DNA from 2 places in the Neptunicella sp. genome. Region 2 is predicted to be linked to the other one. Evidence: riboswitches for the same ligand, from Rfam matches in the RefSeq annotation. Region 2 holds a riboswitch; the other holds the start of a gene.
What was found. A riboswitch is a leader RNA that binds a small molecule or an ion and turns the genes downstream of it on or off. The one in region 2 is predicted to bind molybdenum cofactor.
Positions count from the first base shown of each region.

Region 1: linked by a shared signal. The riboswitch ahead of moaA (GTP 3',8-cyclase MoaA) and the one ahead of moaA (GTP 3',8-cyclase MoaA) in region 2 are both predicted to bind molybdenum cofactor.

Region 1 covers NZ_JBLWWF010000003.1:32,681-42,460, reverse strand. Annotated here, with positions in the region: gene prsT (XrtA/PEP-CTERM system TPR-repeat protein PrsT) at 1-2,099, shown strand, start outside; gene ACTD55_RS02925 (nucleoside hydrolase) at 2,259-3,203, opposite strand; gene ACTD55_RS02920 (ribokinase) at 3,200-4,096, opposite strand; gene ACTD55_RS02915 (PadR family transcriptional regulator) at 4,245-4,580, shown strand; gene ACTD55_RS02910 (hypothetical protein) at 4,583-5,536, shown strand; gene mobA (molybdenum cofactor guanylyltransferase) at 5,594-6,124, opposite strand; gene moaA (GTP 3',8-cyclase MoaA) at 6,161-7,129, opposite strand; molybdenum cofactor riboswitch at 7,126-7,332, opposite strand; gene ACTD55_RS02895 (GGDEF domain-containing protein) at 7,513-8,472, shown strand; gene ACTD55_RS02890 (glycosyl transferase family protein) at 8,469-9,467, opposite strand; gene cobA (uroporphyrinogen-III C-methyltransferase) at 9,480-9,780, opposite strand, start outside.
Region 2 covers NZ_JBLWWF010000005.1:112,270-122,049, forward strand. Annotated here, with positions in the region: gene ACTD55_RS05520 (ATP-binding protein) at 1-595, shown strand, start outside; gene ACTD55_RS05525 (antiporter) at 621-2,234, opposite strand; gene narL (two-component system response regulator NarL) at 2,546-3,193, shown strand; gene moeB (molybdopterin-synthase adenylyltransferase MoeB) at 3,272-4,024, opposite strand; gene ACTD55_RS05540 (alginate export family protein) at 4,207-5,391, shown strand; molybdenum cofactor riboswitch at 5,545-5,693, shown strand; gene moaA (GTP 3',8-cyclase MoaA) at 5,687-6,658, shown strand; gene ACTD55_RS05550 (NTP transferase domain-containing protein) at 6,660-7,226, shown strand; gene moaB (molybdenum cofactor biosynthesis protein B) at 7,223-7,765, shown strand; gene moaC (cyclic pyranopterin monophosphate synthase MoaC) at 7,768-8,250, shown strand; gene ACTD55_RS05565 (MoaD/ThiS family protein) at 8,243-8,488, shown strand; gene moaE (molybdopterin synthase catalytic subunit MoaE) at 8,490-8,936, shown strand; gene ACTD55_RS05575 (copper resistance protein CopD) at 9,274-9,717, opposite strand; gene moeA (molybdopterin molybdotransferase MoeA) at 9,754-9,780, opposite strand, start outside.

The DNA of each region.
Region 1 (9,780 bases), on a different contig from region 2:
AACTGTATTTAGATTACACTCCTGATGAACCAGAAGTGATGTTTATTCTGGCGAAAATTTGGGTCGATTTAGGCAAAACGGACTTGGCTGAACCTATTATCGATAAATTGTTAAAACTAAATCCGCAACATGGAGTATTGAATCACTATAAAGCCATAGCACGTTTTAATGACAAGGATTATCAAAATGCACTTAAATACGCAGAAAAAGCCATCCTACAGGACGGTGCCTCAACCCCGATTAGACTTGTTGCAGGCTATAGCGCTTATGCTCTGAAAGATTATGAAACGGCGCAAAAACACCTCCAATTTGCCGCCACACAGCTGCCCGAAGGACATCCTGCACTTAAAGTACTTGCGGCCAGTCAGCTCAAACTGGGTAAAAATATCGAAGCAGCAGATACCATTGGCAAGTTAGGCGATCCGAATCAAGACGACTTGTCGCTGTTTACCAGTACCAGTTATGAACTGTTAAAAGAAGGACGGGTAAAAGAGGCCAAAGAACTTATTGATCGTTCCGAACAACTGGGTACATCTGCTAATGATCTTACCAAGTTTGGAGTGTTGCAGTTGTCGCTCAACAATCCGGAAGGTATAGAAAAACTAGAACAAGCAGTAAAAATGGATCCGTCACTCGAAGAGGCACAATCGAGCTTGGCCGTTGCTTATTTAAATACTAACCAGTTAGACAAAGCCCAAGCATTAGCAGAACGCTGGCAAGCCACTGCACCAGATAATATTAAACCTTATTTACTCAAAGGGATGCTTGCCGCGAAGCAAAACGATCTGGCCGCTGCCAAACAAAATTATCAGCAAGCATTAGCGATTGAGCCCGATAGCAAATCCACTCAGTTACTGCTTATCGAATTAGAGTCGGCCCAAGGCAACAAAGACAAGGCATTACAACAATTAGAAACCTTTATTGAACAAAAACCACCTTACATGCCAGCCGTTTCCCGTTATTTTGCTTTGATGCGTCAACAAAATAAAACGGAACAAGGTGTCGCTAAACTCAAATCACTATTCGAGGCAACACCCGACAATCTCGGCATACGTTTAATATATGCGGCAAGTTTATTGCTGACGAATGACGTCGACAACATGCTTAAGATTCTTAAAGAAACGCCCGAAATGGAGCATCCACCAGAATTGTACAATCGCTTAATGGGAACCGGATTATTACGTAATTCCCAGATTGACCAAGCATTAGCACATTATGACAAATGGCTTCAGAATGAACCTGAAAATGCACAGGCACTATCGGGTAAGTTATCCATTCTTGAAGCGCAAAATAAAAATGCAGAAGGCTTGGAATTAGTCAATAAAACCGCTGAAACTTACGGTATTAACACTCAGTTAATGGTAATGCGTACCCTGTTCGAACTGCGCTTAGGCAATTATCCAGATGCCCAAAAAAGTTATGATCAGTTACCTAAAAATATACTGGAACAACCTATCGTTCGTGGCTTTCTAGCCCAGTTGCAAATGCATAATAAAAACTTTGCCGATGCATTGCCTAATGCGTTGGCGGCTTATCAAAGCAAACCTAATTCATACAATGTCAGATTGGTGGTATTTTGTCAGGATGCATTAGGCGATAATCAAGCCAGTGCTGAATTTATAAAGCAGCACTTAGCCAAACATCCTACTGACCAAATCACTAAAGTCATGTTGGCAGAAAGGCAAATTAGCAGTGATAAAGAGGCGGCGATTCAATCCTATGAAGAACTGGTAAAAGCGAATCCGGGAAACTTTTTAGCACTAAATAATTTGGCTTATTTATACAACGAACAAGGTCGTTTAGATGACGCAGAAAAATATGCCAAACAAGCCGTTGCGTTATTGCCGACTCATCCCGATGCACTGGATACTTTGGCTCAAATACAACTAGCTAAAGGCAATACAGACCAAGGTATTCGTAATTTAGCCAAAGCTACCGACACCGGTAAAGCCAGTGAAGAAGTGTGGCTAAACTATATTGAAGCCTTGCTCAAGGCAGGCAAAACAGAACTGGCCAAGCGGAAAATTGCTGATCAGGATTTTAAACAGCCGGCTTCATCAAAACGACTGGAACAGATAAAAACCCAATATTCGTTATAAAACCAGCTCAGAAACGAACAAGGGACTCCATATCATATATGTGAGTCCCTTTTTAATACCTACAACAATCAATATGTCGATTATCTATTCAATCTTCCGCCAAATACTCCTACCAACGGAAGATTGTGAACTCGGCAGAACTTAGCTGTCAATAATCAGTTAAAGTGCGTATACGGTTTTATATAACTGATTAACCTTGTCTTCATCGACTTTCAGAGCGACATTAGCGTATGGCCCTGATGTCCAAGGTTCACTGATGCCTTTGCCTTTTGGACAACATACTGTCTGACCACGAGTCAATTCGTCAGTTGAAACCATCACCTTGCATTGTTCTACTTCAAACCATTCAGGATGTAGTATGTAGGCCAAGGTAATTACATCGTGAAAACGGCATTCTCGCTGTGCTTGACCTTGCGAGTAAAAATCCATGTAAAACTGGGAGATTTTATTCACAAAACCGCCCAGAACGGAATTACCCTGCTCCAAAGCATCCAGAAAATCCTGATTGAAACGCAAGGTATCAGTGATATCTAAACCAATCATGGTCAACGGCCACTCAGCAGCAAAAACGATTTGTGCTGCATAAGGGTCATTCCAGATATTCGCTTCTGCCACTGGGTTCACATTACCCGGCGCTCGAGCTGTTCCGCCCATCAATACCACTTGTTTAACTTTGCTTGGTAAGGTGGGATCAAGTCGCAAAGCCGCGGCAATATTGGTCAGTGGTCCAATGGGCACCAAAGATACTTCACCCGGATATTGGTTGACCATATCCACAATAAATTGGGCTGAACTGCGCGGATCCAGTTTTCCTTTGGCAGGTGGATGATTAATATCACCAAACCCATCATTTCCGTGCACAAAATGGGCATAAGTCGAAGGACGCCCGAACCAGGGACGTGACATTCCCAAAGTGACTGGAACATCGGTCTTGCCTGCCAGCTCACATAAAATTAGTGCATTGTTTGCCGACATATCCACTGGCACATTACCAAAAACCGTGGTTAAGCCCAGCACGTCAAATTTGGGTGACTGGAATGCAAAAAAGATCGCCATCGCATCATCAATGCCCGGATCCGTATCAATAATTATTTTTTCACTCACTTATAATTCTCCTTAATAAAATTTTGTACATCGAGCAACAACGGAATAGAAGGAGCTGCACCGGCTTTTTGTACCGCTAACGCAGCAGCGGCACTAGCCTGTTGCATTGCTTGTCCCGCTTCCATTCCCTGCCCATAGGCAGCAATAAAATAGCCGATAAAAGTATCCCCCGCTGCCGTGGTATCAATCGCATTTACCGCGTATGCATCCACACTTAATATGCGGTTTGAGGTAATCAATTTGGCTCCTGACTGCCCCAAGGTTAACAACACTTGGCTATTTGGCCATTGGTTCTGAAAGAAATGTATTTGTGCTTCAAGTTCATCACACCCACTCACCGCTTGGGCTTCAGTCTGATTAACAATTAACAAGTCCACCCAATCAGGTTTAACCTGTTGAATGACATCGGTAATCGGAGCTGGGTTATAAGCGACGGAAAGTCCCTTTTGCCTGGCCATTTGCAACGCTTGTGGCACTAAGGTGGTTTCATTCTGGGTCAGAAACCAGTCATTACTATCAGCCTCATCCACAACCTGTTGAATATCTTGCTGGTTGATAATTTGATTGGCTCCACCGAATAGCACAATGGCATTCTCACCACTGGGGACCACCTGAATAATGGCATGACCTGATGGTTCGTCGGTCATTTTAATTGCATCACAATCAACCGCATAATCATTCATTTGCTGTTTAAAATCCTGATCCGAATGATGTAATGCGCCAATATGCTTAACCTTGGCCCCAGCCTTTGCCAAAGCAATAGACTGATTCGCTCCTTTACCACCCAGTACACGTTGATAGGCGCTAGACGCCAAGGTTTCTCCGGGTTTTACAAAATGTTCGACCTGATAGACATGATCAATATTGATCGAACCTAAATTAATAATTGCCATAACATTCCTGATTTTATGTTAACTCAGCAAGTCTACCGCACAGTGCGCGGAAAGCTTGTATTTATCTTAAACAACTAAAAAATAATTTGCATCCTGTTACTGTGTAACATACAGTGTATACTATGCAATACACAGTATAAGACTCATCATGCCGATAGATCCTGAAAGACTAAACAAATTAACCATGGAATTGCGCCGCGGTGTGCTGATTTTAACCGCGCTATCGTCACTAAAGCAGGAACATTACGGCTATTCGTTGCGTAAAAAACTGGCCACTGTTGGATTGGAGATTGATGAAGGCACCCTTTATCCGTTGCTGCGTCGCCTTGAAGACCAAGGCTTATTGCACAGCCATTGGCGCGAGGAACAAGGCCGTAAACGACGCTTTTATCAAACCTCACCTGACGGACTCGACGCCTTGCAACAAATGACCAATGAATGGCACAACCTAAACAACGCCATGCTTAAATTAATGGAGAACTAATAATGAACTGGTTAAAACGTTATGTCAGCGCAGTCAAAACCTATTTACCCAATAAACTCAAAGAAGATATAGGGAACGAACTGTATTCAAGCCTACAGGATCAATGTGATGAGCAATCGGAACAATTGGGGCGCTCGCTAACCGATGAAGAAGTCCAGCTAATATTGCTCGAAAGAGGCCATCCAATGTCAGTTGCCGCTTCCTATCAACCGGGCAGAACGTTAGTCAGCGCAGAACTTTTTCCGGTCTATTTACAGGTATTGAAATGGGTGTTTCTGATTATTTTTATTGTTCAGTCTAGTGGTACCTTACTTGACCTGTTTGATCAAACAGCACCCAGCTATGTTGGTGCATCAATTCAATTAGTCGGCAATCTGTTTGAAGCCGGGCTGCAAGGTTTCGCCTGGGTCACGATAAGTTTCTATCTAATTGGAGAAACCATGTCCCGCAAAGCTTTCATTAAAGGCTGGCATCCCCGCCAATTACCTAATGTGACCCATTCAGGCGAGCAAATCAGTCTGTTTGAGAGTGCTGTCGAGTTAATATTCCAATTACTCTTTATCGGATTTATTAACCAACTCTTTGGCCCCTATGATCATGGCGAGCCTGCGCGCCTGACAATTCATGTTAGTGAGCAACTTTTATCACTGTTACCCTGGATTAACGTGGTGATGGCATTATCGGTCTTGTTCAGCCTAAGTAAATTGATGGCTCCCTACTGGACCCGACGCAAAATCATTGCGGATTGGCTAATTTACGCCATATCGTTTGTGCTATTAATCACCATGTTCCAGTTAAACAACCCCATTGATGTTTACTGGGGAGCTCAAGACAATACCAATCTGTTTAAAACGGTATTTCCCGACAACTGGTGGCAAAATTTTATCTTTATATTAGGATTTATTTTTCTAGTTGATATTGGATTCAAAATCAGAAAATTCCGTCAGTTAACATAAAAAGTCAGCCCGTGGCCTCACCAATTGGGGTGAGGCAGTAAGCTAATATCAGCATAGTTAAATCAACTGATGCCAGTCTTCCATACTATTTAAGTTTTTAAATTTTTCCGGAACAGCACAGGGCAATTTATGATGCTCAAATTGTTCAAGCATATAGGTAATGGAACGTTTACCGTCGTTTTGCAACTGTTGCTGAATAAAGCTCACCACGGTCGTTGAATAAGGGATAAAAATAGGTAAACAACTCGCCTGGTAACAACAGATATTCTGTGACGACATCCCCGTTTTTAGTAGCGTAATCATCAGGTTTTCAGTCAATAGTGGCATATCCACCGGCACAAACAAATATCCGTCAAAGCGGTGCTGACTCATTACCGCATGTATCCCGCCCAAGGGGCCAGATTGAGGATAAATATCACCAATAAAACCCGGTTGGTTGCGGCTGACCAATACGGATTCAACCTCACAGCCAATCAATAGCTGTTGCGCTCGGGCTAATAAACTTTGACCATGCCAATCCATATTGGCTTTATCCTGTCCCATTCGGCGGGACAAGCCACCGGCCAGAACCACTCCAGCAATGTTCAATTAAAGACCCACCTTGCTTATCCGATTACTGTTGCTTCATCCACCTAGCATGGCTAGATTTTTCGTTGCCCCGGTATATCCGTCTTGTAACCAGTGAGTAGCCTGTTTATTACCCAACAAATTAACCAATTCATTTTGTAATGCTTGCTGATCACCTAACTGGATAAGCGGACGTAATTCCAATCCTTGCTCAGCAAACAAACATAAATGTAATTTGCCGGTAGAAGAAATTCGTAGCCGGTTGCAACTGGCACAAAAATCTTTGCTATAAGGCATGATTAAACCAATTCGGCCAACATAATCCGGATGCATAAATTCCTGCGCAGGACCGGCAGCCTTATCACGAATAATTTGACTCCATCCTTGTTGCAATAACTGCTGTTTAATCGGTTCTCCAGATAAATGATTAGCGCGGAAAAAATCCTGATTATCACCGGTTTGCATTAGCTCGATAAAACGCAATGTAACCGGCTGTTGCTTAATCCATTCCAGAAAACGCGCTAATTGATTGGTGCTATAGGGTTTTAACAACACCGCATTAATTTTAACTTTAATTCCCGCCTTAACCGCTTTTTCGACGCCTTGTAAAATCGTTGTCAGCTTATTTTGCCCGGTAATATCAGCAAACTGGCGCGGATCCAAACTATCGATACTAACATTTAGCGCGGTCAAGCCCGCCTTGCACCAAGCGTCTATATCCCGTTCTAATCGAAAACCATTAGTGGTAATCGCCACTTGTTCAATCCCCGGAGTTTGGGCACAAATAGCGATAATTTCGGTAAGATCTTTACGCAAAGCCGGTTCACCGCCAGTAATGCGTATTTTACTTGTGCCTAACTGCGCAAAAGCGCTAGTGATATGACGAATTTCATCCAGATTTAAAAAATCGCGGGAACTATCACACTGATAGCCATCGGGCAGACAGTAGTTGCAACTGAAGTTGCATACATCGGTTATGGACAGGCGCAAATAATGAAAGCGTCGCCCCAGCTTATCTTCTAACATAGTACTATTTTCATCCTTTCCAAAGTCAATGCTTAACGTTTGTTACGCATATCGGGAAGCTGGTCGATTTCTCTTGCAGCCCGGCCATCAGTCGAATAATCGTAAACAGGATCCATTCATCTTTATGGCGGCCAGTTCAGCTTGTTTGATCAATTTAAAACAACACCAAATTTAGCTAAAAAGGCTAGGAGTTAACGATTTCAGTATCGCTTATTCAGCGCGATTTATCATCCCTTTCCTGCCAAATAGCCGGATTAAATAATTGACTCTCAAACATTTTTAAACAATTCTTGAAGTGAGGGGCCGTTGAAAGGCGCAAGGTCACCCCCCATGGGCTAAACGCCTTGTTTAACAGTTGTTTCAGCATTAAAAAGGATAATAAAATGCTTAGTGATCTGTTCGATGGTAGTTTTATGCCACATGGCCATTGTTTATTATGGCGTTGGGATCTGTTATTCCTGCATGTCGGCGGAGACTTACTTACCGCCATTGCCTATGCCCTCATTCCGATTGCCTTAATCCATTTGGTACGTAAACGCGACGATTTAAAATTTGACCGGCTTTTCCTAATGTTCGCCGGGTTCATCGGTTTTTGCGGTATTACGCATGTATTCGGCTTAATCAATATTTGGCATGGTTATTATTATCTCGAAGGCATAGTGAAACTTTTCACCGGCCTCATCTCGATGACCACCGCCATTGTGTTATGGAAGCTCACTCCCAAAATATTGCAGCTGCCGAGTGCAGCCATGTTATCCCAACGTAATGCCGAACTTGTCGCAGCCCAACAGGAACTGCGCGAAATCAACGCGACGCTGGAAACTAAAATAGAAGAGCGTACTCAAGAATTACGTATTCAGGCTCACACTGATCCATTAACCAACATCAGCAACCGGCGTGCCATTATGTCTGACCTGCAAAGAGAAATGGAACGCTGCAAACGCTATCAACGCAGTTGCTCCATCCTAATGCTGGATGTAGATTTTTTTAAACACATTAACGACAACCATGGTCATCAGGTTGGCGATGAGATTCTGGTTCAAATTGCGCAAAACATCTTAACTACCTGTCGCCAAACCGATTATGTTGGGCGTTATGGTGGTGAAGAATTCCTGATTGTTTTATGTGAAGTGGATCAACAGCAAGCCTATGAATTAGCCGAACGTATACGCACTAATATTGCCGGACTAAAACTGTCCATCGACGTCAACCTCACTTGCAGCATCGGCATTGCCGGGCTGGTTGATGGGCAAGATATTGCGACGTTTATCAAACAAGCTGATGATGCCGTTTATCTAGCCAAAAAGCGCGGCCGCAATCAAGTTGCTTACTCCGAAAGTTAAGCTGTTGCCTCTAAAAATAAGCCTTGTTTATCACGCTCCTTCCACAAGGTTTGTGCTTGCAGGTGCGCCTGTGACCAGTCCAGTTTTTCCAGTAACACCAACTGCACAGCAAGAGTGCCAATCACCGCAGTATAAGCATAATCAGAAGCAAATTCGCCTTGCCAGTAACGTTGCAATTGCTGTACATCAAGCGCCTTATCTTTGACTTGCCATTGTGGTAACAATAACGGCACTTCGATGCTCTGATAACCACCGTGCCGCACCACATGCAGCGTTACATTACGTTCAGGATTAAACTCAATTTCCCCTCCTTCACCACGAAAACACAGCATATTGTTATGCTTGGTCAACAAAGCGGTATCCGCATGTTTTTGATCTACATGATGGTGATAAACCCCTTGCAACGAATACGCTGCTTGACTGGGGTTTAGCATTCTGGCCAAGGTATTTGCACAACTGCGTAAACCAAACTGGGCACGTAACTGAATAAGCTCATCCAGCTGTGGATTGATCTGGGACAAGTTCATATAGGTCATGCCCCACTGCGCCAGTTGCACCTTTGCTTCGGCGACTGTTTGCGCGGGTGAAAATCCGAGTTGTGGTAATACTTCGGTTAAATATAAACGCTGTGAATCCGGCTCTTCACTACCATGCAAAAAAATCCGTTTACCCTTTTGGGCCAGCACTCTGCAAGCCAGCAAAAACCAGGGAAGATGACGACGTTTACCGGCATAACAGCCCATATCCAAATCAACCTTCAAATCGCTCAATTCAGTTTGATTAAACGCTCGGCAAGCTTGTACAAAACCGGCCAGTTCCTCGGCCGTTTCTTCGCGTACCCGTAATAACATTAAAAAAGCACCGCGCTGTTCAGCGGTAGCTTGACCTGCTAACAGTAAACTAAATGCTTCATAGGCTTCAGCTTGGGTTAAATTACGACCAGCGCGTAAGCCTCGGCCTAGGGTTTTCAAATGTTGTTTAAACTGTGCTGACATGGATATGGCTGATTAAGAAATAAAGGCTGGCGATTCTAACATAGACAAATTGACCCCTTGTCGTTTTGTCACCACTTCACCGACAATAATTAAGGCTGGTCCGGTAAAATCTTGTTGAGCTACCCGATTTTCGATATCAGCCAATGTACCAGTACACACCTGTTGATTGGCAAGCGTAGCGTGATCAATCACCGCCACCGGCATATCTGCATTCATTCCATGCTGTATCAAGCGCTGACTAATAATAGTTAACCGCGACAACCCCATATAAAATACCAGCGTCTCATTCATCGATTGCGATGCTTCAGGCACC
Region 2 (9,780 bases):
CGACTCATTAGCACAAGCGCTATCTTACTTGAAGATCCAGGTTACGCGCCTAAACAAAGCCATTAATAAAGACGATAAAGACACCATTGATGATGTTTCGACAGAACTGAAACAAGGACTGGATTCTGCTTATCGGCAATTGCGTGAACTCTTAACGACCTTCCGCTTGAAAGTCGATGGTTCTGGATTACTTAATGCTTTACAGTTAACTGTTAAACAATTGACAGAGCAATCCAATTTAACCATCACATTAGATTATCAATTGGAAAATATTCCGTTAACCCCAAATGAAGAGATACATTTACTACAGATTATTCGTGAAGCTGGCCAGAATGCCGTACATCATAGCGAAGGCTCTGAACTAAAAATTAGTTTACAACAACAACCTGACAAGACGGTGTTTTTATCAATAGAAGATAATGGAATCGGCATTCCTGTATCCTCAGAAAAGCTCAATCACTATGGTTTGGCGATAATGAAGGAACGTAGCAAACACCTTACTGGAGATATAAAGATAGAACGACGGCCACAGGGGGGGACTGGCGTTTATTTTAGATTTAGACCTGAATATCTACAGCCAAAACAAATCGCCTAAATAGGTTACGATTTCTTTAATACCGTTAAGGGTTATAAAATTCGGCTGTTTTACGTAAATAGAGAAAACCGTTAACTAAGGTACACAGGATGTAAAAAATGGCAAAAACCAGCATTGCTCTTTCCGGTGTTCCTGCGTCAATTTGTTCACCGAGAAGCATAGGGATATAGAACGCACCGTAAGCTGCAATTGCAGACATCCAAATTAATGCAACTCTTGATCGACCCGGCGGATATATAATAAACAGCATGTTATAAACGGCTCCATTACCAATACCACTTGCCGCAAATAGCCCCAAGAACAACAGAAAAAATGGAATAAAATACTCTTCAGGTGTAATCGATTGATATGCGTTTTGCATATAGTAAGCAATCCCTAATACACATATCAGCATCAACATTCCACTGAGCAATGTGACCAACGCTCCCCCTATTTTTTCTGCCAACCAACTGCCGAGAGGACGAATTAATATGCCAATAAAAGGCCCGATCCACGTGTAAGTTAATACACTGGGGGCATTAGGGTTTGGTAACGAGTGTATGATAGCGCCATCACTAACGACATGAGTGTAGCCAAAGATGACTTCAACCGTAAGTGGGAACGATGCTGAATAGCCAATAAATGAGCCAAAAACCATGATATGCAACAAGCTCAATCCCCAAGTATGCTTGTTATACAACAGTCTGGGATGATGGTCTAAATCTGTACCAGTGTGACCAAGTCGTATTTTTAGTAAAATGATGGTACCGATGATGGCCAGCAAGATAACGATTTCTTTCGGAAGCTGAACACCTCCACCATTCATGTCTGCCGGAAAAACAAGCCAAAGGCCCAGAAATGAGATAATAAATCCTATCGCTAATACCGATATAATCATTGTTGTTGCCAACCTGAATTGTGGCAACGTAGGCGTTATTTCAGGTGTATGGATATTATTCGAACCAAACCATAATAAAATGATTAATGGAATCAACAGCAGTAACCATAAAAATCCGGTATTTTGTAACCATAGTGGTTGTCCCGTTTGAATACTGCCTAAAATGTTACCTCCGGGCTGAACCAGGAAATTGGGATCTCCACTGAATATTGAGAAAATTCCATAAGACATCAATATCGGCATCAATACTTGCACAACTACTATGCCAAAAATGCCTAATCCAGCATGCAAACTTAATACGAAAGGTTGTTCTTTCTTGGGATAAAAGAAACTGATGTTTGATATTGAAGAGGCGAAATTACCTCCTCCGATACCAGACAGGAGTGACATCAACTGAAATATCCATAATGGTGTGTCAACTCGTTGTAACGCGAAAGCCGTTCCTATCGATGGCAACAACAACATACTTGTAGTCAAAAATAGCGTGTAACGTCCTCCACACAATTGAACCAGAAACCCTGATGGAATACGTAAGGTAGCGCCACTAAACCCAGCAATCGCAATTAGACTAAATAATTCATCATACTCGAATGGAAAACCTACATTCAGCATTTGTACGCTAATTACACTCCATTGCATCCAAATTCCAAAAGCGCATAGCAGACCTAGAACAGAGATCCATAGATTTCTATTCGCGATCTTCTGTCCTTGCTCATGCCAGAAATCGTTATTATCTGGTAACCAATTTCTCAGATCAGACATAACTTATGGCGCTCCTCAATCCAGCAACCTAATTCTTGCACTATGAATGGTTATTCATTTGGTCACAATGTATCTTCGGAGTTAATGTATTTAAGGTAGTTTGGGGTACCCAGAAAGAGGTATGTACAAAGGTATTTTTAAATTATTTATATAAAAAACAAAAAGTTATATTTTTCATACTTCGCTTCAGTCTTACTGTCGATTAAAAATAATATGTCAGATAACAATAATATGATTTATATCAACGTTTATCTTGCATTAATGTAAGCTAATGGCGTTATTAACTTTATAAAGGTTTATGGAGTATTCCTGTGTCAGAACAGAAATTCAGCATAATGTTGGTAGATGATCATCCTTTATTACGTAAGGGATTGAATCAACTTATTTTAATGGAAGATGATCTGGAAGTCGTGGCTGAAGCCAGTAATGGGGCCGAAGCCATTGAACTTGCCTCTGAGCTTGAACCGGATTTAATTATTCTTGATTTAAATATGCAGGGTATGGACGGGCTACAAACCTTAAAAGCAATGCGTGATAAAGAGATTACATCTCGCATTGTGATGTTAACAGTATCAGATGCGGATGAAGATGTTGTTGAAGCAATTAGTCAAGGGGCCGACGGATACTTGCTTAAAGATAGTGATCCAGAATTATTGCTGGACAATATTAAACGTGCTCTTAGTGGAAAAATGGTATTGAGTGAAGCCGTCACCGAAGTATTGGCAACGGCGCTAAGGAGACCGACCGTAAAGCCGGTTGCAGAATTAAACAGTTTAACTAATCGTGAATATGAAATCTTAAGTTTGATTGCGAAGGGAATGAGTAACAAAGTTATTGCACGCGAGTTGGATATTTCCGATGGGACTGTCAAAGTACATGTTAAACATTTGCTTAAGAAATTAGGATTAAGATCCAGAGTCGAAGCCGCAGTATGGATGGTTGAACAACAGAGTAACTAGATGCTACACATCTTTAACTATACCAACATCTGAGCATAAACAATGTCTGAAACTGATGTTGAAAAATCACTTTCTTAATCAAAGTTGGCAAACGGAACAGTCGGCGCGTTTTGGAATATTGAAACGCTGCCAGTCCCCGGTCATAGCATCGTACAGTTGTAGTTGGCCTATCAGCGGCTGAGCAAAGCCGGTCAGTAATTTGATCGTTTCCAATGCCTGCATACTGCCAATAGTCCCCACCACAGGTGACATAATGCCGCTTTCCACACAAGACAACTGTTGCTCTCCAAACAAACTACTTAAACATTGATAGCAAGGGCCTTTGCTAGCGGGATAAAAGGTTGTAATTTGTCCTTCCATTCTTATAGCCGCTCCCGACACCAGTGGTTTGCTATACTCCACAGCAAGCTGATTGAGCAAATTACGCGTTGGCAGATTGTCGGTGCAATCCACCAGTACATCGATATCTTCAATCAGACTCTCAAATAGCGTTCGATCCAGTCGTTGTTTAATGGCCCCTACTTCACATTCTGCGTTAATTCGCGTCAACGCATCTTTTGCCGACTGGACTTTAGCGTTGCCCAATGAGACATCACCATGTAACACCTGACGTTGCAGGTTGGTCAATTCCACATTGTCATCATCTACCAACAACAGACTTCCCAACCCAGCGGCCACCAAATATTGGGCACAGGCGCAACCCAGCCCACCTACACCAATTTGCAGTACCTTGCCGTTAAGCAGTTTTTCCTGTGCATCGATATCGAATCCTGGGATCAGGATTTGACGACAGTAACGCATGGCTTGTTGCTGGGAAAGTTTTCTGGGCATATCAATTCATTGTTTTTGGTAGTAAACAGGTTGTATCACCGCGACAGCCGTCATGCAATTCCCTAAAAGGAGTAGGCCGTCCACCCATGAAGTGACAGCATCATGTCATTAGTAGTAACCCCCTGTCTTTATTCAAAAATAAGTTTTACTTTGTTGCTATTAGTAAGAACGAGGAACCTGTTTTGAAAAAACTATTAACGCTGTGTATGGGGTCACTTCTAAGCGTTGCTCCCGCCATGGCTAACAATAGCTTGTTGGACGACATTAAACAGGCAGCCAGTGACAGCAAAATCGACCTAAATCTACGTTATCGCTATGAATGGGTCGATCAGGATGGTATTGACGAAGGTGCTGGCGCGTCAACTTTGCGTACCCGTTTAACTTATCAGGCTGGAAGCTTCCGCGGTTTCAAAGTAAAGCTGGAGGCGGATGATGTCAGTAATATAGGCAACGATTTATACAACAGTACGGTTAATGGTAAAAGCCAATATCCGGTTGTCGCAGACCCAGTCGGTACCGAACTAAACCAGGCCTTTATCAGCTATGCAACAAACAACCTCATATTTTCTGTGGGCAGGCAACGTATTAATCACAACGATCAACGTTTTGTCGGCGGGGTGGGGTGGCGTCAGAACGAACAAACTTTTGACGGATACCGGGTCGAATACCATTCCGGAAAAATCAATGCTGACTATGCCTATGTATATAACGTCAATCGTATCTTTGGCCCCAACAGCCAAGACGGTGACTTGCCAGGCAGCTTGCATTTGCTTAACACGAGCGTCCAGTTTGATGAAAAGCATAGGCTAACCGGTTATATATATGATCTGGATTTTGATACTGCGGCAGCGGCGTCTAGCCTCACCCTTGGTGTAACCTACGATGGTAATGTGAGAGGTGTAACACTGCGTGCGTCCTATGCCCAACAATACGATTCCGGTGATAATCCGGTAAATTACAGCACCAGTTATTACAGTCTGGATACCAGTACCAAACTGGGCTTGATAACTTTTGGCGCAGGTTATGAATCGCTTGGAAGTGATAATGGTAAAGGCTTTGCAACCCCCTTGGCTACACTGCATAAATTTCAGGGCTTTACCGATAAATTTCTTGCCACCCCTGCCAATGGTGTAAACGATCTGTACTTCAAAGTATCGGGAAAAATGAATAAATTCGGTTTAACTGTTATTTGGCACAACCTGGAAGCCGAAACAGGCAGTGCAGACTATGGAACCGAAATAGATTTGGTTGCTTCCTACCCATTGGCCGACAAGATAGACTTACTGGTGAAATATGCAAATTACAGTGCGGATGAACATGCTGGCGATACCTCCAAGCTGTGGACTATGCTCACATTCTCTTTTTGACTGCTCACTCACAGTCATAGCCGATTCATTAGGATCGGCTTTTTTATTCGGGAATGGGTGATATGACCAAGATAAAGCATTCTGCGCTATATCCCCAAAGGGGTATCCCTTAAGCTCAATTACATAAACTACCTACTTGAACCACAATAGCTCATAGCTAACAAACTCCGAGCCTGTTCGCCTAAGCCGTAGCGTATGGTAAACAGGCCGTGGCTATTGCCACCGGGCCGAACTGAGAAATCTAACGGCCTCCCGGACACGTAATACGTGTACTTTTGGAAAGGTGTTTAATCTGATGTTACAAGATACTTTTGGTCGACATTTTCATTACCTGCGTTTGTCAGTCACTGATATGTGCAATTTTCGCTGCAATTATTGTCTGCCGGATGGTATCGACTGCGATCAGTCTAAAGATTATTTAACGTTAAATGAAATCAAAACTCTGGTAGCTGCATTTGCCCACATGGGGACCAGTAAAATCCGTATTACCGGGGGCGAGCCAGCTTTGCGGAAAGATCTTACCGAGATCATCCATATCTGCCAACAGACACCAGGTATTGAACAAATTGCTCTGACCACAAACGGCTTTAACCTAGACCGGAAAATTAAGGATTTTGTCGCAGCCGGATTAACCGCTGTTAACGTTAGTGCAGATAGTCTTGATCCGCGAATGTTTGCTGACATTACAGGCAAAAATATGCTGGAACGCGTAATGTGTGGTGTCGATGCCGCCATCGCAACAGGATTAACCAAAGTCAAATTAAATACCGTGTTACTGCGCCAGTACAATACGCAGGAGTTTGATCTTTTCCTTAGCTATTTAAAAAACCATCCTGTCACCTGGCGCTTTATCGAATTGATGCAAACCGGAGACAATGCAAATTTCTTTAGTCGAAATCATGTGGCGGGAGAAACACTTCGTCAACAATTAGTTGCTGATGGTTGGGAAAGGATTGTCCGCGACAAACAAGCCGGACCAGCACTGGAATATCGCCATGAAGATTATCAAGGTCAAGTGGGCTTGATCATGCCTTACAGCAAAGATTTTTGTCAGAGTTGTAATCGTTTGCGTGTGTCCTCACATGGAAATGTGCATCTTTGTTTGTTTGCGGAACAAGGGTTTTCGATTCGGCCATATTTACAACAAGGCGATATTCAAGCTACTTGTGATGCCGTACAGACACTAATGAAAGCCAAACTGGCCAGTCATTCTCTACAGCAAGGTTTTACCGGCGCAACCCGCCAGTTGGCGATGTTGGGAGGGTAATATGCTTTGTTTCAACGGCCTGGTATTAGCAGGCGGTAAATCGTCCCGTATGGGGCAGGACAAAGCAATGCTCAGAGTGAATAACGAAACGTTATTGATGCGTTGTCGGCGTATTTTAATCGAAACTGGTGCCAAACAGGTAATGATTAGCCGCAATGATGGTAATCCACAACACATTGTTGACACTTTTATGGGCAAAGGTCCACTAGGCGGTATTCATGCAGCAATAGAGCAAACCAGTACATTACCTCTGTTAGTGCTTCCGGTCGATTTACCTTTGGTTAGTTCTCAAATGCTAAATAAACTGGTTGAAGAAGGTTTCAATCAACAGACATCATGTCGCTATGAAAAACACAATTTACCCGTATTTATTTTTCGACCAGCAGAACTACTGACATCGCTATACCATACCCTGATCACAGATCAGGATTTATCTGTAGGGCGTTTTTTCGCGGGTTTCCCAATACAAAACCTACCGTTAAAAAACCCGAATGCCTTAACCAATACTAATACGCTTGCCGAATGGCAGGCTAGTCAGACTGAATCCATTATAGAGAATATGCTATGAGTCATGCAGCCAAACAATTCGTGCCATTAAATATTGCCGTTATAACAGTATCGGATACTCGCACCGAAGCCAATGATACTTCAGGTGACTATCTATGCAATTGTGCCAATGAGGCCGGCCACAATATTATGGATAAAGATATAGTGATTGACGATATCTATCAGATCCGCGCATTGGCATCCAGGCATATAGCCGATCCACAGGTTCAGGCTATTCTGATCACCGGTGGCACTGGCTTTACCGAGCGCGATTCCACTCCCGAAGCCATATTGCCATTATTTGACAAGCAGGTAGAAGGATTTGGCGAGTTGTTCCGTTATATTTCCTATCAGGAAATCGGTACCTCAACCATCCAGTCCCGGGCGGTGGCGGGTTTGGCAAATGGCACCATTATCTTTTGTCTTCCGGGCAGTCCCGGTGCTTGTGGCACAGCCTGGAAAGGGATTATCTGCGCCCAGTTAGATGGCCAACAAGGCCCTTGCAATTTTGTTCCCCATCTTAAACGCACTCAATTAGAACAATGCAAAAGCCGGGCATGAGTATGAACAGTTTTACTCATTTGGATCAGCAAGGTCACGCGAATATGGTGGATATTACTACTAAGGCGGTGACACAACGCAAAGCCATTGCGCGGGGGTTCATACGGATGCAAACCTCAACACTTTCCAATATCAGGGAGCAACAGCTAATCAAAGGGGATGTTATTGCTACGGCACATATCGCTGCTATTCAGGGCGCCAAACGTTGTGCGGATTTAATTCCACTTTGTCATCCATTGATGCTCAGTAGAGTATCGGTGGAATTTGAACTGGATGACACAAATTCCCGTATCTGGATTTATGCCACCTGCAAAGTGCATGGGAATACAGGAGTGGAAATGGAAGCGCTGACCGCCGTCAGTGTAGCAGCACTAACGTTGTTTGATATGTGTAAAGCCGTTGATAAAACTCTGCAGATTGGCGGTATTCAGGTACAGGCCAAGTATGGAGGAAAAAATGGTGATTGGGAGCGAGAAGATGCTTGAAATACGATTTTTTGCCATGTTCAGGGAGCGCCTGAAATGTGACGGCCTACGCCTTGAATACGAGGGACAGCATGATGTAGGGCAGTTGAAAATATTATTAGCGTCTCGAGGGGGCGACTGGGAAGTTCTTGGTGGACACAACGTGCTGGCCGCAGTCAATCAAACCCTGTGCGGTGAAAAACAGCGTATTCATGATGGTGATGAAATTGCGTTCTTTCCTCCTGTAACCGGAGGCTAACATGATAAGCATCCAGATTGCCGACTTCGATGTAGGTGGTGAATACCAGGCATTAAAAAAAGCAGCTGACGGCGATGGTGCGATTGTCATCTTTACCGGAGTCGTAAGAGATCTATGTAGCCTTGGCAGCGTCAACGGCGTCAATCTGGAACACTATCCGGGTATGGCCGAGAAATCTCTGATGGAAATCTGTAGCCAAGCCCGCCAGCGCTGGTCATTAGGCCAACTGCGGATCATCCACCGGGTTGGCGAACTAATGGCCAATGAACAAATTGTTTTTGTTGGTGTAACTAGCAAACATCGCCGCGATGCCTTTGATGCTTGCGAATTTCTGATGGATTATTTAAAAACCCGTGCTCCAATATGGAAGAAAGAGCTTACCAGTCAAGGAGGTGTGTGGGTGGAAGCAAAAGCTTTAGATGATGACTATGCTGCTCGTTGGAAATAATTTTTTATAAAAATTAGAAACAGATAGATAAACATATTTGCGGATACAGTCCTCTTCACACGGATTTGAGTTATCAGCATGTGGCCTTCGAAAACCCTGAATAGAATCTAAGGTAAGCGGAACCTTCTGCAGGACTTTCGCATAACTTTATCTGTTTTCCGCTCATAGGATGGTACATCAATGCCAAAATATTCAGGAAATTTATGAATATAGCAGGGTGGAGATGAGAACTGACTTCTAGAGGTATCTTGGCTGCAATCTTTTTTGTCTTCATATGTGTTACTTTAGGCGAATTGTTGTCCGGCCAAATCATTAACGTTCTGTGATTTCCACAATTTTAATATAACCAACCGGTACGAAAAGACACACCGACAAGTACAAACAGTATAGAAAACAAGGTAACCGGGATAATATGCCAAGCCATGGTAACCAGGCTTTTTTCTGAAAGCTTGGGTAATACTCGAAGCTTTGCATCCAATGCAAATCCTATCGTTGCTGCAAGCAGACTGAGTTTGGCCAGAATTCCATTTGCTAGCGGATTGCTGATATCAAACCACAAGCGAACATCAGGTAGCATGTAATAGGCAAGTAGCAAGCCGGTAACTATCTGGACAATCAGTGCGGGCATTCCGATCTTCTCATAGGCAGATTCAAAATTAAGCAACATCATGGGTGAGCATGTCCTGAGCACTTTCGGCAATATTACTGTGGCAAGCACAATATGCCCGCCAGTCCAGATGGTTGCCGCCAGAATATGTAATACCAACAATACGTCGTACATTGTTACTCACCGGCCCGTTTAGTCCAAAACGATGTTTTAGACTGCACTTAGCAAACTATCAAA